Linked DNA regions of Stieleria varia. Each later gene encodes a partner of the first gene's protein in a complex. Links are inferred from orthologs where the notes say so. Each region holds a gene or a part of one and is shown on either strand. Other genes may lie near its edges.

Region 1 (17,309 bases):
GTTTGTCGGCCCACGAGGGGAGCCGTGCACGAACAGGACGTTGGATTCACGGACGGTGCGTGGCAGCTCGCACAAAAACTCCATTCTCTTGCGACTCTGCTCGGGGCCATCGCGTCCGGATTCCAGTTGGTTACGAGTCCAAAAGATGGCCTGTTCGGCCGTCACATTGAATCCCTCCGGGTCAAACAGCGCGCTGCTGTCGTGGTTGCCCAGGACACAGAACCCAAAGCCCATCACGATATCGAGGCATTGACAGGGTTCGGGGCCGTAGCCGACCACGTCGCCGAGACAGACGATGCGATCGACATTCTGTGTAGCGACATGATCCAAGACGGTTTTGAGCGCCGTCAGATTGCCGTGGATATCGCTAAGGATCGCGGTTCGAGTCACGATGGGGTCAATTCTGGTCAGTGGAGATTGGTCCGCGTGCCGGATCGTGAGCGTGATGGAGCTTACCGACTTTGGTTTGAGCTTACTATCCGTCGGTGCTGCTAACGACCGTGCTTGATTCGGTCGCCCAGCGCGTTGGACAGGTCGGCTTCCGCGTAGATCTTGTTGGCCGTTTTTTCGATATCGTACTCAACACGGCGGAAAGTCACGGTGGGGCCGATCGGGCCGTCTTTATCCAGGATCACGTAGCAAGCACGATTGTCGTCGTCGCGTGGTTGGCCGACGCTGCCGACATTGACCATCGCTTTCTCGCTGCCCAAAACATACTGATAATCACATTCATCGGGGGCGATGAATTCGCAATCAGTGGTGAAAACGCCGGGCAAGTGGGTGTGGCCCATGAAGCAGTACTGTTTGACTTTACCAAACAAGATCTCCATCTTGCGTTGGTCAAAGACGTATTCAGGAAACACGTATTCGTTGGTGGGATCGCGTGGCGAACCATGCACGAACTTGTATTGATCGTCTTCATAGAATCTGGGCAGTTCGCCCAGGAAGTCCCATCTCGCGTTGACTTGGCTGGCCGACCCGGGGCCATTGTCTAGCTGGTCCCGTGTCCAATAGATAGCTTGCAAGGCCATCGGATTGAATCCGTCAGGATCGAACAATGCGGCTTGGTCGTGATTGCCCAAGATTGTCACTTGGGCATGGGTCATGACGTTGTCCAGGCACTCGCAAGGATTGGGGCCATAGCCGATGATGTCGCCGAGGCAAAAAATCTCGTCGACATTGTTCGCACGAATGTCCGCTAAGACCGCGAGCAGCGCTTCAAGATTTCCGTGAATGTCGCTGATCAGAGCTCGCGTCACGTCGATTTTTCCTGAGAATGGCCTGTCCTGCCGCCTAGGCTTGGACCGTGAAAGAACGGATTGTAAGGCAAATCAAAATTTAACAGCAATCCCACGATATATTTCGGAACCAAAGTTTCCATCCATCCCGTACGCGACTGCCCGGTGATTTGAGCTGCCTGATGTCTGAGCCCCATTGTACTTGCCACATCGCGATCGAAACGACAGGACGCTTCGGTTCGCTGGCGGTTTTATTGGGAGATCGAGCGGTTTGGCAGGCCGACTTGCCTCGTGATCGGCGGACCGCGGCCTCGGCTGCACCGGGTTTACAGGAATTACTGCATGTTTGCCGAGAAAATCAATGGTGTCCCCAGTGGATCGATGTCGCGATCGGCCCGGGGTCCTTCACCGGCCTGAGGATCGGCGTGACGATGGCAAAAGCGATCGGATACGCACGTTCGTGGCCGATTGTCGGTGTGGATTCGTTGGCCGGGATCGCCGCTGCGACCTTGGATTCCTTGGACACGCAGCCGGGCGAAATGCCTGCACAGCAGGTGCTCGTCGGGATCAATGCGTTTCGCGGCCAGATTTTTGCAGGCGTCTTTGATGTGGGCGAGCTATTGTCCGCACCCCCAGAAATCCCGCTTGAGTCGCTGTCCAAGTCGCCGCTTACTACGCCACTGACTCCATCCATCTATGCCGAGCGTATGGACGCATCGGTATCTGTCATGGAGTCGGAACAGTGGAGCGAGTTGGTCCAGCAGATGGCGGGTGACCCGACGGTGGTGTTTGCTGGCGATCGAGCCGTCTTTCCGGAATCCCATCAGGGGAAGGTTTCAGGACGGACCGTCAGCGACGCAGTGGGCGTGGGGCGGATCGGGCTACGACTGGCGGCGATGTCGCAGTTTCAGGACGCGATGCGGATTTTGCCGCGATACATCAAGCACAGTTCTGCGGAAGAGAAACGTGAATCGACTCGCTGTGACGACGAATCCCGTCTGGGCCGTAATAAATCACCTGCTTCTTGAGGGCGTCATAGATCGCCGTCAGTTTCACGCTGCGGGGACCGTGAACACAGAAGTAAAACCCGCAAGATTTGCCCCCCCGAACGACTTCACGTTGCGTCATCGGGAATTGGCTTGGCTCCAGTTGTCCGAAATCACACAGTCTTTTTTCGACGAGCAATCGGAATTGGTCAAATGCAACGGTCTGGTGTGAAAACCCGATCATGCGAGGCTGGGGCTGGAAGGAATGGGCTGGTCGGTGAGGTCGATCGTCGCACCGAGGCCCGAGGGGACGCCGACACATTTGAGCGACTTTGCAAAGCCATCCTGAGCTTGGCTGGTGTCGTATCGGCGAGGTCGCCGCGAAAGATTAGTCTTGAAAAAAGACTCAGCCTTGCGACCGCTGCATCTTTCCTGGTCGGTGCCGGTTTTGCGATTTTGTCTGGATCAAAAGCCGAACCTGGCAAAGTTCAACTTGGGAAACCGCGTTTGGGGTCCAGCAAAGAGCCAACCTAATGCTTGTGGGCTTTGCGACCGTCAGGTTTGGTCACTCGCGTGAAAATATCACGCAAAATTTTCTGTTCCAGTGAAGTGTCCCGGCCCAGGGAAATCCATCCCAGCGTTTGGGGGCTGTCGTCGTAGCCGTTGTCCGTTCTCAGCATCGTGCCGTCGTGACGTCGTGACGCCGTCGTCTCGGTCGCGTACTGAGTCCGGTCCGTGTCTTCGATGTCTTTCTGCACGATGACTTCGACCGTATAGGCAGCACCGTTGGGACGCACGATCACGGTTGCCTTGCGACGAATCGATTGCAGTGTGCTTTGAATGCGTTCAAATCCCGCCGTGCTATCTTTGCGCCACGGCTCCATCACCGATGCACCGGTTCGGTATGCCGTCTCGACACGTCCATCGAGCAGCATGCCGTTGGAATTTTGCACCGGCTGTTCGCGAGAGATGCGAAAGTAGTCGTCGACCGTGTCGATGACTTGATGCCAAACGAATTGATCGCTGGCCGGTGGCAGTTCGATCGGATTGGGGACGAACTCATCGACTGGTCGATGGTCGAATCGATACAGCAACTGGCCGCATCCGATCGACAAACCGCACAGCAACATCAGGCACACCAAACACAACGACATGCGTTGGGTGGGAGCCAAGCGAGATGGATCGGCCGCAGCAACCGTGCGATTCATCGCAACAGACCTCGCAACAGTCCCTTGGATGCGGCGCGAGGGATTTCATCGGGGTTGACCGAATTGTCAGCGGTACTGGGCAGCGGTTGATCGCCCATCATGCTTTCGGGCAACGGCATCGAGCCGGGCATGTCGTCGGGAAAGCGTGTCCAGATCGGAACACGTTTTTCCATTTCGCGGATCATTTTTTGTTCCGCCTTGGCGATCTTTTGCTTCTTCAGCGTCTCGCGAATCTTGTCTTGAACGTCACCCAGCGGCGTCACGCCGGCCGGCTTGCGTTCCAAGACACGGACGATGTGCAGGCCGTCGTCGTCACGGATGACTTCGCTCATTTCGTTCAGTGGAATCGAAAAGACTTGATCTTCGATGGCTTGTGAGGCCAAGGCGCCACGATTGGTCCAGCCGTGCAGTCCGCCGTCGCTGGCAAAGGGCTCTTCGCTCTTTTGTTTCGCCACCGGCGCAAATGTTGGGCTGCCTCCATAAAACGCTTCACGCCCCATCTCAGTGATCGCTCCTTGCGTTTCATCCATTGACGGGTGTTTGGCAAACAGTGCCGACAACTGTTCCCACCGAGCTTGCGCGGCGTGCGAGAACTCTTCTTGGTGCGACAAGTAGTACTGATTGATCTCCGCAAGCGTGACTTCGGGGTCTTGGTCGATTTTGCTGCGCATGTACATGTGGCCCAGCATGGCGTCGGTAAAGTTTCGCTGCCGGGCGGCGATCGAAGAACCTTGTTTGCGGAGGATCGCATCGATTTTGGCAAGGTCCTCCGTTTCGTGGACCTCTTGCAACTTCTTCAGTTCCCCTTCGCGAAACATTTCGCGGGCGCGTTGATCCATCATCTTGGAGATCTCGCGTCGCTTTTCCGCCGTCTGCGTGGCGACTTGTTCCAGCAGGAAAAGCTCTCGCATGGTTTTCGATCGTATCAATTGCACGAGTTCTTGTCGCACCAAGCCGAGTCGGATTTCGCGCAACTGTTCTTCGGGGACCGTTGTGTTGGCTTGCTTGAGTCCCTCCTTGATCCTCGCGTCGACTTTCTCGATCACGTCGCCCAGCAGGATCCGAGACTGACCGACGACAGCGAGCACGGCTGCCGGGTCTTGGGGCAATTCTGTCGCGTTGTTTCCTTGATCGCCATTTCCTTGATCGCGGGTCGGCAGTTGGGCAATGCCTTGAGCCGAGCACGTGGACGAGTATTCGGACGTGGCCGGTGCGACAACGGTCACCGCGAACACCATGCTCAACAGCGCCACTGCGCTGGCAAAGCTTCGTCGCAAAGACGTTGAGTTACAGCTTGGGTTACAACTACTGAAGGGCATTTCGTTGCCTGTGCGTCGACATATCGGATCAGATGAAGCGTCAGAAGGCACGTGGGAGGAGCGGTTGCTCGAATGCTTGCTCGAATCTGCTTGCTCGGAGACCTTCGTATTGCGTACATAGCGGTCTGTTGCCGAGCGGGACAAGAGCAGAGCGGCGGTCGCAGGAAAATCTGGCGGTAATTTCTTTGCGAGAGAAAATCAGCGTTGACAGCCGTTTGGCTGGGTTGTTAATCCCGGCACCATCAAACACTCCTGGAGCTTTATCGATGGTAAACGTTTTGCGGGAATCGTTTACTGGCCAATGAGATTGGCCGGAGCATTCTCGGTTCGTGGCGACGGTTTCTGGGTCAATCGTCTCGACGAGCCGCTCCACGGTGAAGTCTCCACAGCGCATCGGGGTGTCGCTCACGCGGCACCCCGATGCTCGATACACTGGTGCAATGGGTCCTGCAGCACGCATCTCAAGGCTGCCGGCGCAGCTGGCCGCCCCAGTGAGCCTCAGGCGCTAGCCGTGGGCCTGAGGCGGATTGTGGTGCCGGCCCACGGCTAGCGCCTGAGGCTCACTTTGATTGCGATGCATGGAACGAAAACATGGACTGAAAAAACAATGCCAACCCCAAATTTTGAGACGTGATTGTCTCACCCTGTCAGGGTGAAATAGAGACTACAACCATTCACCCCAGGGCGTCGCTTCGCTTTGCCCTGGGCTTTCATGTTCAGGCCCTTTCAGGGCGTAGCACGATCCGCGCCTTGTCATTTTCCCCAGCTACGTTGAGGGAGGTGACAGAAACCGGCGGAGTGAGCTCCTGTCGCAAACCCCAATTCTTGGCAACCCAAGTCCAGGCTCATCAAGAACGCCTCCCAGACGTCTATGATTGACTTGTCTAGGCTAGCGTCCGCCGAGAAAGGCTGACGTACAGGTGTTCTTTTGTTACAGTAGTCTCATGTCTCGCCCCGCCACACATTCGTCTCGCTATTTGCTGTATCTGTTCATCGGAGTCGGCTTGGGCGCCGCCATTGGCATGCTGCGGATCTGGAGTAGCCCCAATGAATCGGGTACTGACAACACTCCGTCGGCCGACGTCCGCACGGAGAGCGAGCCGGTGGAGGTCACTTGGCAGGCGGTCTTGAATCGCGTTGCCGACGAGTCCGCGGAAACGTTGCAGGTGTCAAACTTTGCGATCGACGACACGTCGGTCCAGTCGCTGCGTGATGGGTTTGGGTTTGTCGAGACAGTGATCATCGACGAAGGCGTCATTACCGATGACGGTGTCGATGCGATCGCGGACCTGCCGGCTTTGCGGCATCTGCGGTTGAGAAAATCGCCGATCTCCGATGTGGGATTCAAGCGGCTTGCCGAGTGTTCTTCCCTGATGATCCTGAACTTGCCCGATGCGGTGTGCACGCCGGAGGGAGTCGCGACGCTTGCGGCATTGCCCGATTTGCGGCAACTGCGACTCGGTTCGGACGCTTTGACGCGAGAAACGGCCGCTGCGGTCGCGTCGATTGGATCACTTCGCAGCGTGCATTTGATCGGCGTGCCGATCGACGACGAGGGGCTCAAACAGATCGCAGCGTTGCCGAAGCTGCAGTCGCTGTATTTGGACGACAGCGATGTGACGCCAGACGGCTGGGAGTGGTTGTTTCAGAATCATGCCGACTTGCACGTCCACGTCGACCAACATCATCATGATCGTGATCCATCGCCTCATCCCCATTAACGCTTTTTGAAAGCCAGTTTGTGACTGAACGAATCAATCGCCTGCGTGACCGTTTTCAGGATTTGAAGATCGATGCGATGTTGGTTTCCAATGAAATCAACGTGGGCTACTTGAGCGGCTTTACCGGCGATAGCTCATGGTTGTTGATCACGGAGGGCTCCGCCACGATTTTCAGTGACGGTCGCTATCGCACTCAGATTGCCAGCGAGTGCCCCACGTTGAAATGCGTGATCCGCACGCCCAGCCAGCAAATGGTTGAGATGGTGCGAGAGGGTGTTGGCGAGTTGCCCGACGCTCGGATCGGAATCGAATCTCAGCACATCAGTGTTGCGATGATGTCTTCGCTGACAGAGAAATGCCCTGAAACGAATTGGCAGCCTGTCGAGTCGGCGGTCGAAGGCTTGCGGATGATCAAGGACGCGAGGGAGATCGAGACCTTGCGGCGGGCGGTGGACATCAACCAGCGTGCCTACCAGTCCGTGGTGGCAAAATTTCGACCGGAGTGGACCGAGCGCGAGATCGCGTTTGAGTTGGAAGCGACCATGCGGTTCTTGGGAGGGCAGGGAGTTAGCTTTCAGCCGATCGTGGGCGCAGGTCCCAACGGAGCCCTCCCTCACTACCGTCCCGGAAACGTGGCCATCGGCGATTACCCGACCCTGCTGGTCGACTGGGGGACTTTTTATGGCGGGTACGCCAGCGACATGACTCGGACGCTGCATCGCCCTGACGCGTCGGAAAAATTTCGGTCGGCCTATTTGGCGGTTCTGGACGCTCAACTGGCGGCGATCGACAAAATCAGGCCCGGTGTCGCTGCACAAGACGTCGACACGGCGGCCCGCGATGTGCTGAAGAACGCGGGCTTGGGCGACTATTTTGTCCACGGGCTTGGGCACGGAGTGGGGCTGCAAATCCACGAGGCGCCCCGCATGTCGGCCGTCAGCACGGAGAATTTGGCGGTCGGGATGGTCATCACGGTTGAGCCCGGTGTTTACTTTGAAGGCGATTTTGGGATTCGCATCGAAGACGACGTGCTGGTGACCGAAACAGGGCACGAGGTTTTGAGCACCTTGCCAAAGGGCCTCGATGATTGTCAGCTAATTCTGTAAAACCTCCACATTCTGAATCCGCACCGTAGGCTTGCAGCAGAACAAACCGCCCATCCGGGTGGCGTCTCGGCAAGGGTCACGATTCCGAATAACCTGAGACATTCACCACCAATTTGCGTCAACACGGACGCGACGGCGGTTTGGGCGACCATTGCTGGATGATCGCGGTGGCCAACGCACGACCGTCAGACACAAAATATTTTCGATGAGCAGTCAAGCATGAGCAAAGGCAAGCACGCGGGCGAAAGCGTATTCGACATTGAACGCATTCGTGAAATCGTACGGCTGATGGAACAGCACGAGTTGGTGGAAGTCGACCTGCAGCAGGGTGACGATCGAATCAAGCTCAATCGCGGCGGCGTGGCCCCGGTCTATGCCGCAGCACCGGCCGCGGCGCAACCAGCCTTCGCCCCCGCAGCGGCACCCGCGGCCGCGCCGGCTGTTCCCGACAACACGATCACGATCAACGCGCCGATGATCGGAACGTTTTATTCTCGAGCCAATCCCGATGCCGAGCCGTTCGTGCAAGTCGGCCAGACGGTGACGCCGGACACGATCGTCTGCATCGTCGAGGCGATGAAGGTGTTCAATGAGATTCCCGCCGAGTGCAGCGGCAAAGTCGTCGAAGTCTTGATCCAGGACCAGCAGGCCGTTGACTTTGGCAAGCCCATGTTCCGCATTGCACCCAACGCGTGAACCCACTCGACCCGATTGACGAAGCGAATCTGTGTTCCAAAAAATCTTGATCGCCAATCGTGGCGAAATCGCACTGCGGATCATCCGCGCCGCCCGAGAGATGGGCATCGGCACCGTCGCGGTGTACAGCACCGCCGACGCGGGCTCGATGCACGTCCAATTGGCCGACGAAGCCTACTGTGTGGGCGGCCCCAAGAGTTCGGAGAGTTACCTGAAGATCGATCAGATCATCGCGGCTGCGGAAGTCGGCGATGTCGACGCGATCCACCCCGGCTACGGCTTCTTGGCCGAGAACGCTCATTTCAACGAAGTCTGTCGGTCCAGTGGCTTTGAGTTCATCGGTCCCAGCCCCACGGCGATGGAACAGTTGGGCGACAAGAATACGGCCCGATCGATGGCGATCGCCAACAACGTTCCAGTCGTGCCCGGCAGCGATGGCTTGATCGAAGACGACGCGACGGCGTTGGCAACGGCTCGTCAGATCGGTTATCCGGTTTTGATCAAAGCGACCGCGGGTGGCGGTGGCAAAGGCATGCGGGTGGCTGAAGACGAGGAGTCGCTGCTTACTTCGGTGCAGCAAGCACGCACGGAGGCCGAAGCCGCATTTGGCAATGGCGGGGTGTACTTGGAACGTTACGTCACCTCACCGCGGCATATCGAAGTCCAAGTGATCGCGGACACACACGGCAATGTTTGCCATTTGTTCGAACGCGATTGCAGCGTTCAACGTCGGCATCAGAAACTGATCGAAGAAGCCCCCAGTCCGAACTTGCCCGAAGAACGTCGGCAGGCGATCTGCGATGCGGCGGTCAGGATGATCCGCGGCGCGAATTACTCCAACGCCGGTACGGTCGAGTTCATCGTTGATGCAAACAATGATTTCTTTTTCATCGAAGTCAACGCGCGGATTCAGGTGGAACACCCGGTCACCGAAATGATCACCGGTGTGGACTTGATCAAAGAACAGATTCGGGTCGCCTCGGGGCTGCCCTTGTCGTTCAGCCAGTCGGACTTGCAATGCACCGGCCACGCGATTGAGTGCCGGATCAACGCCGAGAACCCGGATCGAAATTTCATGCCGTGCCCGGGCAAGATCCAAGAGTTCTACGCTCCAGGCGGATTCGGCGTCCGGTTCGATTCGCACGTTTATGGCGGCTACACGGTGCCACCGTACTACGACTCGATGATCGGCAAGCTAATCGTTCACTGCAAAACGCGGGACGAGGCGATCGCGACGATGCGACGGGCGTTGAAAGAGATCCGCAGCACCGGCGTCACCACCACGGCGTCGTTTCATGACCAAGTCCTGCAGCATCCGGAGTTTGTCGCCGGCACGCACGACACCAAATTCGTCGAACGCGAATTCACTCGTTGAACCAATTTGACGCTCGTGGCGTAATCGGACTGGCTTTTCTACGCTCTACGAGGAATGGGATCTTTTGAATCCGTCGTTTATCGGATGGTTGATTGCGGTGACCGTGTTGCCGCCGATGCTGATCAGTTGGATCAGCCTGTATCCGGTACGACGGTTCGCGTTTCGGCTGGGACTGGTGGCCAACGAAGGCGGCCATAGCACACACTCCGGCAGCACTCCCGTCGGCGGAGGCATCGGAATTTGGCTGGGGATCATCGGGACCTTCGCCGCTGGAACCATCGCATTGATGGTGGTCAGGCAGTCGCCAGACCTGCAGTCTCATATGCCGGAAACGATCACGCCTTATCTGGATGGCATTTGGCAGCGATGTGGCACGCTGTGGGGGCTGATGGGCGCGGCCACTGTGTTGTTCGCGTTGGGGATTTGGGACGACAGACGCGGCGCCCCCGTGATGATTCGCTTGGTGGTCGAGTTTGCGGTGGCAGCGTTCGTGGTCTTGGTCCTCGGTTTTAGCCTGACCGCATACATCGGGTTGCCGTGGTTGACACACGTGATGTCCGTGTTGTGGATCGTTGCGGTGATCAATTCGTTCAACATGCTGGATAACATGGACGGGCTGAGCGGCGGTGTGGCCGCAATCATCGCCACATCGATGGCGGCCGTGATGTTGACGACACCGAGTCCGGGCACCGCGCAGCCACAGTTCTTGGTCGCGTCACTGTTGTTGGTGGTGTGTGGCGCGTTGCTGGGATTTCTTTGGCACAATCGACCACCGGCCAAGATCTTCATGGGGGATGGTGGCAGCTATCTGGTTGGCTTTTTGATCGCCGTTGCGATGTTGATGGCAACCTTTGCCAGTACACCCAGGCCGCATGCTGTTCTGGCACCGGTCTGTGCGATGGCCATTCCGCTGTACGATATGACCACCGTGTTGTGGATCCGGATCCGCGAAGGACGCAGTATCTTTGTGGGTGACCGCAGCCACTTTTCGCATCGCTTGGTCGACCTGGGGCTCAGTCGCGCCCAAGCCGTGATGACGATCCATCTGGTGACCGGCACGTGTGGTTTGGCAGCCGTCTTGCTCGCGCATGTGTCGGTGTTGCAAGCGGTCGCGGTCCTGGGGATTGTCGCTTGCATGTTGATGCTGGTCGTCATTTTGGAGTCGACCGGATGGCGAAAAAACGAAAACTGAAACCACGAGCCGATCGAGCCGCAAGCGTTCAACATGAACCCGTTTCCAACGAAGCGTCCGCCGTGTCAGATTCGCCGCGATCACTGTTGAGTTTGCCAAACGTCGCGATCGCTTTGCTCGCCGGGATCGTGGTCTATGGTTGGTACTCACCCAGCGACAGCACCGAAGTCGAAACGGGGGCGGCGTTGTGGTTCGGCGTTTTGTCGCTGGCCCTATTGACGCTGACTTGGGGCATTCGCGGTTGGAATGGTGAACTCGTTGATCCAAGCAATCGCAGATCAACGCATTGGATTGATGGAGCGACTTGGGCGTTAGCGATCTGGATGGCCGTTGCGGCTTGGGCGACTTGTCCCCCGGGGAACCTGAGGGCGGCAACCAACGAAGCGTGGCTTTGGGTTTCCGCGGCTGCCGTTTTTACATCGGCTCGCTACTGGCTGGCCGATATCGGCATCCGTCGCGCAGCGTGGAGCCTGATGATTTCGATCGCTGTCGCGACAGCGATCTTGGCTTTGTATCAGCAGGTGATCAGTTTGCCGCAAAGCCGAGCAGATTACCTCGCGGATCCCGATGGCACGCTCAGGATGCTGGGCTTGTCAGCACCGCTGGGTTCCGCCGAACGAATGATCTTTGAAAATCGATTGTTCGATGGCGGGCCGACCGCGACCTACGCGTTGGCCAATTCGATGGCGTGCGTCGTGCTGATCGGTTGCGTGCTGTCGTTGGGTTGGATGGTCAATCGGTGGCGACACAATTGTGTTTTGCAGAAAAGTTTCTCAGTCGCAGTTTTCGCATCGTGCTTTTTGGGGCTGCTGCTCTCCAGCAGTCGATCCGCATTTCTTGCGTTTGCAGTGGGCGCGGTTGCAGTGCTGCTGCTGTGCCGCGATCCATCACGGCAGGAATCCACCGAGCGAACAGCGAGACGATCGTTGCGACGATCATTTGCACTTGCGGGAGTTGGGGCTGGCGTGATGAGTCTGATCACCGTCGCGGTACTGTTATTCGGGCGCAAGGAATGGGTCGAACAAGCACCAGCGTCGCTCGCCTTTCGGCTGCAATACTGGCGAGCAACCTTGGCGATGGCGTGGCAACATCCGGTCTTCGGCGCGGGACCGGGTGGATTTCAGTCTCTGTATCAGCGGTATCGGACGCCGGGATTCAGTGAGCAGCCTGCCGATCCGCACAACTTTGTTTTCGAAACACTGGCATCGGGCGGTTTCGTTGCGGTCGGAATCTTGATCGTCTTGTCGGTTAGCATTGCTGTTGCCGTAGTCAAACGCCCCCCCAGTCCCCGTGGTGGACGAGGTCACGAGTCCCATCCACCCGCGATCGCCCCCCCGTACGTGAAAACCGACGCGTTTTGGTTGGGCGCAGGATTGTCACTCTCCATGATCTGGATCTTGGGAGCGTTGATCAATCGAATGCCTGATGGTGCGTCTCACATGATCGCTGTTCCCATCGCCATCGCAGTCGCGTGGGCATTGAATCGACGAGCAAGCGAGATGAATGACGCGACGTTGGACATTCTCAACGCCGTTGCCGGGCTCTGCGCTTTGATTCATCTGTCGGCCGCCGGTGGATGGACCGTGCCCGGCGTCGCCATGTTCGTGTGGTTGTTGGCGGCATCCGTGACGGCTGATTCACAGACAATCGCCGAAGTTGGAACCGATGATGAGTTGCCGCCGGATTCGCGGTCGCGGATGACCAGGGCGGCGATCGGCGTGGCCTCCGGACTGGCATTGCTGGTACTGATGCGGTTCATTTCACTCGGACCTGTGATGGACGCGGAGTTGGCGATGATGAAAGCCGAGCGGGTCGTCGAGTCCTCGCGTTCGGATTCCTCGGAGTCCGCAGTCCTGGACGCGATCCAGGATGCCATCGACGCGGACCCGTGGGCTGTTCGGGCACCGATGTGGCTGGCCAGCCAAACGAGCTGGCAAGTGATCCAGAGTGACACTGCGTCAAACCGCCAACAGTGGCTAGCCGCTATACGAAGTGTTCGTGATCGCGCGGGGCGGGACATCTCCGTCTATCGGACTTTGGGTGGCCAAACGTTGCACGTGTATCAGCGTTGGGGGCGGAACGAGGATCTGGAGCTTGCCCAGCAATTCTTTGAGCAGGCAATCGAGCATTCACCGTCCGACCAGGGACTACTGGCCCAATTGGCGGCCATCGAGGCGGCGACGGGAAACCTGGATCGGTCTCGTGAATTGGCCCGTCGGGCCCAAGAATTAGCGGATTTGTCGGGTGACGTGGTGCGTGACCTGCAGCGCCAATTCATTTTTGTCGTGCAGCACTTGGGGGGCCCTGCCGGTCAGGAGGCAGTTCGACGGCCAGCAAGCGAAGTCTTGGCGAACCAACTGTCGGGAATGGCCGTAAAGTAGGGATCGGAACCGGTCCCCGCGATTCCGTTGCCGCTCTGAAGGGGCCAACCGTCCATTCATCCTTTCCACTCGTTTGCTCTAATTCGGTGTCGATAGTGAAGTTTTACTGGTTACTAATCGGACTGGCGGTGGTCACGGGCTCCGTTTCCGCCTGGGCGTACAACTACAACCGCTACGGTTCCCGCGAAGGGCGTCTCGGTGCCATCACGATGGACGGAACCATCAACGGCAAGAATGTGATGGCGGAAGTGGCCAAGGGCTACTCCACGTCGCTCGCCAAAGTCGAAATGCTTAATGACCCGACATTTGATTTCGGTGCGATGGCTCCGGGTACCAAGGGAAATCACACCTTCACGGTCAAGAATGTCGGCGGAGAGCCGCTGACACTGGAGCTGGGAGCGACGACCTGCAAATGCACGCTGGGAAAACTTGCCAACAGTTCTCTGGCCCCCGGCGAGACGACCGACATCGAGCTGGAATGGAACGTCAGTGCAGGGAAAACGACGTTTGAGCAGTCCGCTCAGGTGCGGACCAACGACCCGATGCGGCCCGCGATCGACTTCAAAATCAGTGGCCTTGTCCTGCGTGAAATGGAAATCGAACCTCGCGAACTGACCTTTGGTTCGGTGGCCTCGGGCGATCCGTTTGAGTTTGATTTCAAGATTTACAGCTACATGGATGAGAAAATCGTCCCGGATTCGCAGGCGTTTGCCAGCGAAGAGCTAACGAAATTGACGCAGTTCGAAGTCACGGAGTTTGAACCCAGCGAAGCCGACGGGGTCCACAAGTCGGCGAAACAAGGTTTTGCCATCAAAGCAAAGGTGGGATCGGGCATGCGGCAGGGTGCCGTCAGCACCAATTTCTTGTTCGGATTCCAGAAGCTTGACGAAAACGGCGACGTCATCTCAACCGAGGAATCGACCAAGGAAAAAGGTGACAAGTACTACTTTACCGCGTCCGCTGCCGGACGGGTCATTGGCTCCCTCAGTATGCTGGAAGGCCAGAAGGTCAAGTCCGTCAGCGGTGGCGGTTATGTCTTCGACTTCGGCAAGCTCGGCCCAGAAGACTCCACGATTGGCAAATCGTTTGTGGTGTTAAAGGGTAGCGAGAAGGACGCCACTAACCTTACCATTGGGGAAAGTTATCCCGATGACGTGATCCAGGCAAAATTGGGCGATCCGATCGGCAGGGGGTCTATGAAGATGTACCCGCTGACGCTGGAAGTTATCGTGGGTGAAAAGCCGATTGAGCTTTCAGGGAAAAACAAGGACGAGTACGGTTGGGTCTGGATCGAGTCCGATAATCCCAAAGTTAGCCGAATGAAGCTGGCGGTAAAGGTTGCCGCCCAGCCGAGGCCATAGCCTAGCCACCCGCGAGCTGACCAGCGTGCGGTGGCACTCAACGGATCGCGGTGTGATTTTGAACCAGTTCGTCCACAACACTGAACCACGAGCGCCTGGAGCGCCTGAATTTTCGATGTCGGCTCTGCAAAACGCTTGCGTGTTGTGTGGACGTGTTGTCATCGCATGGGCGGGACTATTGCTGACCCTGACAGGTTGCACATCGCAGTCGGACCAACCAAGCGATTCCGATGTGACGGCCGCGCGTTTGCTATCGCCCCACGTCGTGGCGAGGCCAAGTCTCTCCAGTCCGCTGCCCGATGGATTTGTCGCTCCGAGCGATTTCGGCAGCACACACGATGCTGCAGGTTCATTTTCGGCAAAGGTCGATCCGTCGCAGATCACCGCTCCGACCGTGGTCAAACGCATCGGGTTGGACAATTCGTTTGATCGTCACAGGGCTTGGAGCCTGGAGCGACTCCACGCCGAGTTCGCATCGGACCGCTCCGACCAACTCGTTCAGGCGATTGAGTTGATCCAAAAAAACGGCCTGCCGCCATTGCCCGAGGGCGCGGACGAAGATGAAGCGGCAGAGGATGCGGGGGTCGGTGGACCTGCCGCTGCAGAGGACGCAGGCGTTGGGCCATCGTCGTCCGATCTGGGTCCCGTTGAGATCATCCCCACGCCACGTGCGCAGCCGGAGGTCAAAGCGGAAGTGATCCCGACGCCTCTGGGGATCCCAGAACGCAAGATGAATGGGCCGATCACTCGCATCGCCTCCGAGCCCGAGCCCGCCAAGGGCGCGCCGTCTCAACCAGCCAACACGCCGCCCAACCCAAAGATGACTCCGGGGACAGTCCCTGTGGATGATGTCGACAATGAATTCGGCATCGCAGGGCTCGCCGGCGTCAAGAAGGAACCAGACGACTACCAGACTTGGGAAAAACCCGATGTGGCCTTGTTCGTCACCGGCAACCAACACGGGTACATCGAGCCGTGCGGCTGCACCGGATTGGACAAACAAAAGGGTGGCGTTGCCAGACGCCATACCTTCATGACCCAGTTGAGAACCAAAGAATGGGATCTCGTGCCCATTGATGCCGGCAATCAGATCCGCCGAATCGGACAACAGGCTGCGATCAAGTTCTCGTGGTCAAGCAAAGCCTTGCAGGTGATGAAGTACGAAGCGGTCGGCTTTGGTCCAGACGACATGCGAATCAACCCGGGTGATTTGATCGCCAGCGCCCTTGATTCCCCTGAACCGATCTATGTTGCTGGTAATTTGGTCCTGCTGGATCCCTCGCTGATCCCCAGTCACAAGGTTGTCGAGAAAGGCAAGTGGAAAATCGGCATCACGACGATCCTGGATGCGGACGAATTGACCGCGCCACTGAGTCCTGAGGTCGTGCTCAATGACGCAGAGAAATCGGCCAAGGAAGTCTTGGGCAAGCTGCAGAGTGAGGGCGCGAATTTCAAAGTCATGACGTTCTTTGGCTCTGAAGAAAAGGCAAAGAAGCTGGCGCAGCAGGTTCCCGGTTATGACCTGATCATCGTTTCGGGCGGCTACGGCGAACCGACGTATCAGCCACAGCCGATCGAGAACTCAACGACGCAAATCATCCTGACGGGCAATAAAGGCATGTACGTCGGGCTGGTTTCTTTGCGAGAAAACAAACCGTTTCAGTACGCTCGCGTTGCCTTGACCAGCGAGTTCGAAGATTCTCCCGAGATGCGTGGCATCATGAAAGACTATCAGCGTCAATTGCAAGACGTTGGTTTTGCCGATCTCGGCTTGAAACCCATCCCGCATCCTTCGGGTGAGAAGTTTGTCGGCTCGGAGGCGTGTGGGAAGTGTCACACGGAAGCCATGGCGGTATGGAGTGGCTCGGCGCACTTCGACGCCACGGCGCACATCGTCAAGCCACCGGAAGGACGCGGCGATGTCCCGCGTCACTTTGACCCCGAATGCGTCAGTTGCCACGTCACAGGCTGGAATCCGGAAAACTACTACCCCTACGAAACCGGATACTTGAGCCTCGAGAATTCCAAGCATCTGTTGGGGAACGGCTGCGAGAATTGCCATGGCCCAGGCGGCAGCCACTCGGCAGCCGAAGCCGAGGGCTCGGACGTTTCTTTGGAACGCAAGAAAGAATTGAGGATGGCGATGCAGTTGCCCTTGGACAAGGCGAAGGAGCACTGCATGAAATGCCACGATCTGGACAACAGCCCTGACTTTCACGACGAAGGTGCATTCGAAGACGAGTACTGGCCCGAAGTCGAACACTACGGCGTGAAGTAAATTTTTCAAGTGACGCCCCCCTGTTTGACCCGCAGCCGAAGGCGCAGGAGACGCTATCAACCGGCTTGCCCCGCAGAGTCAAACGCCGCTTCCGCCTGCGCCTGCGGCTACGGGTCAAACGAAGGTGTGCGAAACCCGTTTCCGCCGTAGCCAACCGCAATTCCTTCAGAATTCGTAGGTCATCCTTGTCGCTACCGGTTGAATCTGCACCTTGGTATTGACAATGCTATCTGGCGATTCCCACCTCTGCCCTGTTCTCCATCGCACTCTCGGCCACCCATGCATAATGAACTCGACATCTTGGTGGTAGAAGACGACATGGACGAGCGGATGAACATGGTGGACATCCTGGAGTTAGATGGGCATCGAGTCATGGCGGTGGGCACGGCCGAGGAAGCTTGCGAGCTGGCACGGTCCCAGAAGGTTGGCGTGATCATTTTGGATCGCA
Region 2 (8,294 bases), 2.3 Mb from region 1 along the record:
GCAAAGTCCTCGAAGACTTTGGGGTACAGAATCTGGGTCACCGCGGCGCGATCGCTTTCGGATTCCCCCAGTGCTTTGGCCGCGATCGAGCGGGCATCGGCGATGTCCGCGTCGGGCATCGATGCTCCCGGGCGTCCAGTATCGGGTGCTTGATCACCCAAGACGACTTTCAGCACGTTGTCTGGGAATCCGCCTGGTGGTTGCCCCATTCGTCCGGCGAGCAAATCGATCACGCTGCCAGGATAGGCGAGGGCTTTGCTGCTGGTCAGCACGTCTTGGGCGGCCATTTCGTTGGCGACCAAGAACAACGCCATATCGCCGACGGCTTTGCTCGTGGGCGTGACTTTGACGATGTCGCCGAACAGCTCATTGACCTCTGCGTAGCGCTGGCAGACTTCCGCCCAACGGTCGGACAGCCCCAACGCTCGTGCTTGCTGGAATAGATTGGTGTACTGGCCGCCGGGCATCTCGTGTTCGTAGAGGTCACCCGTGGCGGGCAGCACGTAGCTTTCGAATGGCAAGTAGAACTCACGTGCGGCTTGCCAATAGGTCGCCAGTTGAGTCAGGGCTTGTGTGTTGAGATCCGATTCGCGTGGCGTGTCACGCAACGACTCGACCAGCGTGTTCAAGTTGACTTGGCTGGTACCGCCGGAGAGCGGAGCCAAGGCGGCGTCGGCGATCTGGAGTCCTTCGTCGGCAGCCGCCAGAATCGTTGCCGCTTGGATGCCTGCTGTGTCGTGAGTGTGCAAGTGAATCGGCAAGCCGACTTCGTTGCGCAGCGCACGCATCAGGGTGATGGCGGCGCCCGGTTTGAGCAGCCCCGCCATGTCTTTGATCGCCAGCAAGTGGGCGCCCATGCGCTCGAGTTGTTTGGCAAGATCGATGTAGTAGGCAAGGTCGTATTTTCTGCGTCGCGGGTTTTGCAGGTCACCGGTGTAGCAGATCGATGCTTCGCAGATGCCGCCTTCCTCGATCACGGCTTCCATGGCAACCCGCATGTTTTCTTGCCAGTTGAGGGCATCGAAAACACGAAAGACATCCATCCCCGCCTGAACGGCTTCGCGAACAAACAGACGCACCACGTTGTCGGGGTAGTTGGTGTATCCGACGGCGTTGCTGGCTCGCAGCAACATTTGCGTCAAGATGTTGGGGACAGATTCACGTAAGTCGGCGAGTCGTTGCCAAGGAGACTCCTTGAGGAAACGCATCGAGGTATCGAACGTTGCTCCGCCCCACATTTCGAGCGAGAAAAGTTGTGGTGTCAGGTGGGCGTATGCCGGAGCGATGCGGAGCATGTCGTAAGTCCGCACGCGCGTTGCCAGCAGCGATTGGTGCGCGTCACGCATCGTGGTGTCGGTGAACAGCAGGCCTTTTTGTTTCCCGATCCACCGCACCAGACCGTCGACCCCTTCGCTCTTGAAGATATCCCGGGTGCCTTTGGTCGGATGGGCTTTGGGGGAAAGCTCAGGGACGGGCGCGGGCTCGCGGCGGAGGGCGACGGGACGATCGGCGACCAGCGGGTTGCCATTGACGATGGTTTCGCCGAGGAAGGTCAGGATTTTGGTCGCGCGATCGCGGCGTTTGGGCAGCTCGAACAGTTCTGGTGTCTGATCGATCAACCTCGTGGTCGCTTCGCCGGCGAGGAACGTCGGATGGTTGATCAACTGGATCAAGAACGGAATATTGGTTTTGACACCGCGGATGCGAAACTCTTGGAGGCATCGATCCATGCGCGATGCGGCCGCGGCGAGTGAAGGTGCCCGCGCGGTGACTTTGACCAGCATCGAGTCGTAGAACGGATTGACCACGGCGCCGCTGAACGCGGTGCCGGCGTCCAAACGAATGCCCATGCCTGCAGCGCTGCGATAGTGGCTGATGCGTCCGTAGTCCGGGCGAAACTGGTTCGCGGGATCTTCCGTGGTGACGCGGCACTGCATCGCAAAGCCGCTGGTGCGGATTTGCGACTGGGGAGGAATGCAGGTTTCGTCACTGACGAGCGGGTATCCTTGTGCGATCCGGATTTGGCTGCTGACGATGTCGATGCCGGTGACTTCTTCCGTGACAGTGTGTTCGACCTGGATGCGCGGGTTGACTTCGATGAAAAAGAATTCTTGTGCATCGACGTCGTAGAGAAACTCGACCGTGCCGGCGTTTTCGTAGCAGGAGCCACCCGAGTCACCCGAACCGACGGCGCGTCCGATTTTCAGTGCGGCTTGGCAGAGTTCTTCGCGGATCGTTGGGTCCAGATTCGGCGCAGGTGCGATCTCAACTACCTTTTGGTGCCGACGTTGGACGCTGCAGTCTCGTTCGTAGAGGTGCACGATGTCTTTTCCGTCGCCCAAGATCTGGACTTCGATGTGACGAGCACGTTGGACGAAGCGTTCCACGAAGACTTCGTCGCTGCCGAAAGCCGTTTTGGCTTCGCGTTGGGCGGCTTCCAAGGCAGCGGGCAACTCCTCCGCGTTTTGCACCACACGCATGCCACGACCGCCGCCGCCCTTGGCTGCTTTCAGGATGATCGGGAAACCGAGTGATTCCGCGATCTCCAGGGCTTCATCGGGGCCGGTGAGGGCTTGGTTCTTGCCGCCCAGCACTGGAACGCCCGCTTTCTCGGCCAATTCGCGTGCCGAAGTCTTGTCGCCAAGTTGCTCCAGGGAGCGAACGCTGGGACCGACGAAGAGAATGCCGGCTTCCTCGAGCGCACGGGCAAATTCGGGGTTTTCGGAAAGGAATCCATATCCGGGGTGAACCGCGTCCACGTCGTATTTTTGGCAAAGAGCGACGATTGCGTCGATGTTCAGGTAGGAGCGAATGGGCTCCCCGGGCTCCCCAATCTGGTAGGCCTCATCGGCTTTGAAGCGGTGCAGAGCGTAACGGTCTTCGTAGGAGTAGATGGCGACCGTTCGGATCCCCAGTTCGGTGGCACTGCGAAAGACTCGGGTGGCGATTTCACTGCGGTTTGCGACCAAAAGCTTGCGAATGGGACGAATCGTCATTGTGATTGATGAGACCGGTTGGGGAGGAATCAGGAGTGGGGGAGGTAATTTAATCGATTTAATCGTGGGAACGTACCAGCGGTGATCAGGCGAAGTGGATTGCGCCAGGAGGTCTGGCGTGAGGGGGCTCGGTGGCGGGGGATTCTGGCGAATCGACCGTCTTGTGCGGGTTCAAATAGAGGCAGCCAAGATCTGGGAAAACGAGTAAAGTATCTGAGTCGCCCAAATCGGTCCCTTTGCGTCAGCGAATTTTTCCTGGGCGACACAACGCGTCTTTCGGCGAGTGTGGTTCCCGACCCTGCTCAGACCGAGCTCACCTGAGAACAATTACCAAGATCTTTGTTTTAAATTGCGTATGGCCACCGTCGATTCGACCAACCACTCCCATCCCGACGCCGATTCGGCGGCCGGCTTCCCCGCCGAAAATGGGGACAGCCCGCAATCCAATTCCCAAACGGAGAGTAAAGCTGTGCCCCCAAAGAAGCGAGGCGTACCTGAGGGGCTGTGGCTGAAGTGTCCCGGCTGCAACGCATCGATCTACAAAAAAGAGGTCCAGCAGCGGCTGAACGTTTGCCCCAAGTGTGAATACCACTTCTATGTTTCTGCGGTGGAGCGGATCGCCCAGGTGTTGGACGAAGGCACCTTTGAGGCCATGAACGAGCACTTGAGGCCGACCGATCCGCTGGAATTCTCCGATCGCCGTCGCTATGCCGACCGGCTCAAGGGCGAGCAGGAGCGGACCGGACTGACGGACGCCGCGTTGACCGGGACCGGAATGATCCGAGCACGCCGGGTCGCGTTTGCCGTGACCGATAGTGCATTCATCATGGGCAGCATGGGGTCGGTGGTCGGGGAGCGTTTGACGCGGTTGATCGAGCATGCGACGGAACAGAATTTGCCGCTGATCATCATCAGCGCCAGCGGGGGCGGTGCGCGGATGCACGAAGGAATCCTGTCGTTGATGCAAATGGCCAAGGTGTCCGCTGCATTGGCGAGGTATGATCGGGCAGGCGGTCTTTTCATCAGTGTCTTGACCAACCCCACGATGGGTGGCGTAGCAGCAAGTTTTGCGTCGTTGGGAGACTTGGTTTTTGCCGAGCCCAAGGCCTTGATCGGATTTGCCGGTCCGCGAACGATTAAAGCAACGATCGGAATCGAATTGCCCGACGGTTTTCAGACCAGTGAGTTTTTGCTGGAACACGGATACATCGATCGGATCGTGCCACGCAAGAACTTGAAAACCGAGATCGCCAGCGCGATCGACTACTGCGGAAAGTAACGCCCATGGGGCTCCTTGATTCTCTCAAATCAGCGTTCGGCGGATCCGGCGGGTCTGGCGGCCGGATCGACGTGGCGGCGCGGTTTACCAAAGAACGGACCGCCGCAACGGGAACGATGGCCCACTTTTTTGTCGCTCGTGACAACAAGCACGACGGACGACTGGTCGGCGTCAAGATTCTCGATATCGAAAAGATGGAGCTGTTTGAGAATCGCTTCAAAGGTTTGAACAAACCCTCCGAAGGCGAGATCGCGATGCGGATGAAGCACCCCAAGGTGGTGCAGACGTACGAAGTCGGAATTTCCACCAAAGGTGAACCCGTCCTGGTGATGGAGTACATCGCCGGCCCGAGCATGCAGAACATTGTCGTCAAAAAGCAGGAGCATCACGTTGCCGGCAAGCGGTTGATTCTGATTCGGGACATGGCCGAAGCGTTGCAGTACGTTCACGAACAAGGTTTCATCCATCGCGACATCTGCCCACGAAATTTCATCTGTCTGCCCGACACCACCGGAACCAAGTTGATTGATTTCGGTTTGACGGTCCCCGCGACTCCACCCTTCATGGCACCGGGCAACCGGACGGGAACGCCGTTGTACATGTCGCCCGAGATCGTGCGTCGACGCCATACCGACAAGCGGGTCGATATCTTTTCGTTCGGAGTGACCGCGTACTGCTTGATCGCGTTCTCCCATCCTTGGCAAGGAGATGAGGTGACTGGCAAAGCGGCTTTGCAGCACGATACAAAACCGCCGAGACCTTTGTCGGATGTCTGCCCCAACGTCGATCCTCGATTGGCCAAGGCCATCATGCAGGCGATCCAACCCAACGTGGATAACCGCACGCCGACGATCGAGCAGTTTCTGCATTCGGTTCGAACAGTGGAAACAGAGTTTGTTGCCTGATTTGCGATGGTCTCCATCGCGGCCCAAATTCAACGGTCCACTGGTCCACTGGTTCACTGGTTCAACGGTCCACTGACGCGTCGTCGGTCACCAATTCCACATGCTGCGAAACACCGGAAACACCATCCAAACCGACGCTGTCCGACGGTAGCGTTTTGGCTTGCCTTAGTTGCTTCTTTGCCGCTCGTACCGCATTGGCCAAGAAGATCGCCGAGCCGCACCAGATGAGTGAGAATCCGAGCACTCGACCGCGTCCCATCGTTTCGCCAAGGTAGACCGCACCGATCAAGAACTGCAACGTGGGCCCGACGTATTGCAAGATCCCGATCAGCGCCAGCGGAGTACGCTGCGCCGCGGCGGCAAAAAATCCGAGCGGCACAAGCGTTGCTAAGCCGCCGCAGACCAACAACGCATCGATGCGCCACGAGATCTGTCCCATCGAACCCTCGCCCCGTGAGTGAACGATCAGCACGTACACAATCGCGGGGACGATCAGCACGCTCATTTCGATCAGCAGCCCGGCAAAAGAATCCAACTGAGCTTTTTTCTTGGCCAGTGAATAACTGGCAAAACTGGTGGCCATGACAAGGGACACCCAGGGCAGTTTCCCCGCTGCGGCCGTCATCGCGGAAACACCGATCGCAGCGATCGTGATTGCCAACCATTGAGGACGCGACAAACGTTCGCCCAAGAAAACAACGCCCATCAAAACGTTCAGCAACGGGTTGATGTAGTAGCCGAGCGAGGCTTCCAAGACACGGCCATGATTGACCGCCCAAATGAAGGCCATCCAGTTGGCGAAGATCAGCATCCCGGCGACGCCGTGCAACAGCCAAGTCGACGGTCGCCGCAGCTTGCCGAGATAGGCTTGGAATTCGTCTTGGCTGGACCGCAGGAGCTGGATCGGGACGAGGATCGATAAGATCACGGTAGCCCAAATGATCCGGTGGCAAACCAGCTCGACGGAATCGACCTGGGAGAGCTGACGCCAAAACAGCGGAAACAGTCCCCACAGCACGTGCGCGGTGACGGCAAAGATGATTCCGTTTCTTAGTCGGGGCGTGATCACGCGAACGCTTGGCTTTGGATCATTGAGCTGGCCACGGTTTGGGCGGTTGAATCTGTGGGGGCTGAGCGGATTGTCCGCTACGAACGATGGCAGGATGCCACCGTTTGCTGACACGAACGTTGGAATTTCGTTCGCGCTCAGTAGACTGATGAGCATGCAAAATCGTCAATCCGAGCACTTGGCAACCATCGCAGCCGTCGCCCCCCGAACCAATCGAGCTCGCTTGCTCAGCACGCGCTGGCTGTTGGTGCATGCCATCGTGCTGGTCCTCTGGCACACCTCATGGCTGGCGATTGTGATGCTGACGCTGTGGCTTTGCCGAGCGACTCCAGCCAGTTCGCCGACGTTTGCCGCATTTCTGTTGCTCCTGGGCATTGCTTTCCAAGTCACGCTCAGTCGCAGTTATCCCGAATGGCCGCTCAATCGGTTCATCTGTTGGCGACTGCGTCGAATCCTACGGCGACGTGAACCCACAAAGCATTTTGCATGGTCTCCGCAATCTGGCGACTGCGAAGTGGTCGAACTCATCCCTCGATCCCGGTGGCAGGGAGGCCATTTGGACAATGCCATTGATGTCATGGTCGCCAAAGTCGCTGACGGACGACTGCAGATGCTGGGCGATCAGAGCATCTACGACATCCCTGGTCAGTCGATCGTGGATCTTCGGTTTGACGATGTCGTGCTGAGAGGCTGGATGACGCCGACCTTCATGGTCGTGCTGACCGTGGAGACCTCGGATGGGTTGGTCGAACTGCCGCTGGCTCGCCGTGATTTTCGCTGGGGGCAGCTTCGGGCGTCCCGGCGTCGCGCTGAAACCATTGCATGGTGCGGCGAATTGTCGGCGATTGCTAGCGGCTGCGGCCCATCGATCTCTCCGTGGTCGACACCCCAGGGAGGGGGCGAAAACATCATGACGCCGTCATACCGTAACCCCTACCACCCCACGGTAGCTACCAGTTGTTGCTCCGAACCGGGGCAAGCCCGGGCTGTTCAAAATTCGGGGTTGTGACGCTGGAACGCTCCTCAAGTTCCTGTCACCTCTCCCGCTGCAACTGATGGCCCCCAGTGAGCCTCAGGCGCTAGCCGTGGGCCTGAGGCGGATTGTGGTGCCGGCCCACGGCTAGCGCCTGAGGCTCACTCTGATTGCGATGCATGGGACAAAAACATGGACTGAAAAAACAATGTCAACACCAAACTTTGAGTAGTCCAGTCGATATTGTCCGGCGGCAGCCCTTGATTTGCCGCTTCATTCCCGCTATCTTTCTCGCCTCCATTGCTCCCAACTGTAGGTAATAGACATGGCACATAAGAAAGGTCAGGGGTCCAGCCGCAACGGTCGCGACTCCAACGCCCAGCGACGCGGCGTGAAAAAGTTTGGTGGTGAGGCCGTGCGCGCCGGAAATATTTTGGTCCGTCAGGTTGGTACCAAGTTCCATGCGGGACGCGGCGTAGGCCAAGGAAACGACTACACGTTGTTCGCCCTTGTGGACGGCAAAGTGATGTTCGATCGCAAAGGCCGACGAGTCAACATCGTCCAAGCCTGATTTCAGCCGATCGTCGATCGGGCCGTTTGGCCCACAATGACAGTACACAAATCAAAAAACGCGGTGACGAAAATCGTCACCGCGTTTTTTTGTGGACACGATTTATTGAGTGACCCATGTCGTAGTGGACGAGGTTACGAGTCCCGTGCGCCAGGACTCGTAACCTCGTCCACTACGCCAGTCAATGATTGCTAGTTGATATTCCATCAACAACAGATTTTGAACAGCCCAGCGCTATCCTGGACTGCTCAAAGTTTGGGGTTGACATTGTTTTTTCAGTCCATGTTTTCGTTCCATGCATCGCAATCAAAGTGAGCCTCAGACGCTAGCCGTGGGCCGGCACCATAATCCGCCTCAGGCCCACGGCTAGCGCCTGAGGCTCACTGGGGCCACCAACTGCGCCGGCAGCCTCAGCCCACAGATTTTGAACAGCCCAGCGCTATCCTGGACTGCTCAAAGTTTGGGGTTGACATTGTTTTTTCAGTCCATGTTTTCGTTCCA

The links.
Region 2: the proteins of accB (region 1) and accD are in contact, whole or in part, in a solved structure (PDB 8UXZ), measured with the Escherichia coli proteins. The link is inferred for Stieleria varia from one-to-one orthologs.

What each region holds. Positions count from the first base shown.
Region 1 is NZ_CP151726.1:6,225,551-6,242,859, forward strand. What follows is about bases 6,819-9,535. They hold accB (acetyl-CoA carboxylase biotin carboxyl carrier protein), read left to right. Parts: upstream 6,819-7,797; coding sequence 7,798-8,274; downstream 8,275-9,535. Other genes in these bases: Pla52nx_RS21135 (M24 family metallopeptidase), read left to right, coding at 6,819-7,578; accC (acetyl-CoA carboxylase biotin carboxylase subunit), read left to right, coding at 8,306-9,535. Also shown: Pla52nx_RS21105 (metallophosphoesterase family protein), read right to left, coding at 1-390; Pla52nx_RS21110 (metallophosphoesterase family protein), read right to left, coding at 492-1,259; tRNA (adenosine(37)-N6)-threonylcarbamoyltransferase complex dimerization subunit type 1 TsaB, read left to right, coding at 1,421-2,266; Pla52nx_RS21120 (hypothetical protein), read right to left, coding at 2,755-3,432; Pla52nx_RS21125 (peptidylprolyl isomerase), read right to left, coding at 3,429-4,685; Pla52nx_RS21130 (hypothetical protein), read left to right, coding at 5,696-6,472; more of Pla52nx_RS21135, read left to right, coding at 6,493-6,818; more of accC, read left to right, coding at 9,536-9,649; Pla52nx_RS21150 (MraY family glycosyltransferase), read left to right, coding at 9,765-10,841; Pla52nx_RS21155 (O-antigen ligase family protein), read left to right, coding at 10,820-13,222; Pla52nx_RS21160 (DUF1573 domain-containing protein), read left to right, coding at 13,318-14,583; Pla52nx_RS21165 (multiheme c-type cytochrome), read left to right, coding at 14,699-16,861; Pla52nx_RS21170 (ATP-binding protein), read left to right, coding at 17,141-17,309. UniProt on the Escherichia coli protein: This protein is a component of the acetyl coenzyme A carboxylase complex; first, biotin carboxylase catalyzes the carboxylation of the carrier protein and then the transcarboxylase transfers the carboxyl group to form malonyl-CoA.
Region 2 is NZ_CP151726.1:3,912,517-3,920,810, reverse strand. Bases 2,520-5,313 are described here. They hold accD (acetyl-CoA carboxylase, carboxyltransferase subunit beta), read left to right. Parts: upstream 2,520-3,351; coding sequence 3,352-4,275; downstream 4,276-5,313. Other genes in these bases: rarD (EamA family transporter RarD), read right to left, coding at 5,242-5,313; Pla52nx_RS12895 (serine/threonine protein kinase), read left to right, coding at 4,281-5,180; Pla52nx_RS12905 (pyruvate carboxylase), read right to left, coding at 2,520-2,996. In the rest of the region: more of Pla52nx_RS12905, read right to left, coding at 1-2,519; more of rarD, read right to left, coding at 5,314-6,405; Pla52nx_RS12885 (hypothetical protein), read left to right, coding at 6,398-7,258; rpmA (50S ribosomal protein L27), read left to right, coding at 7,548-7,793.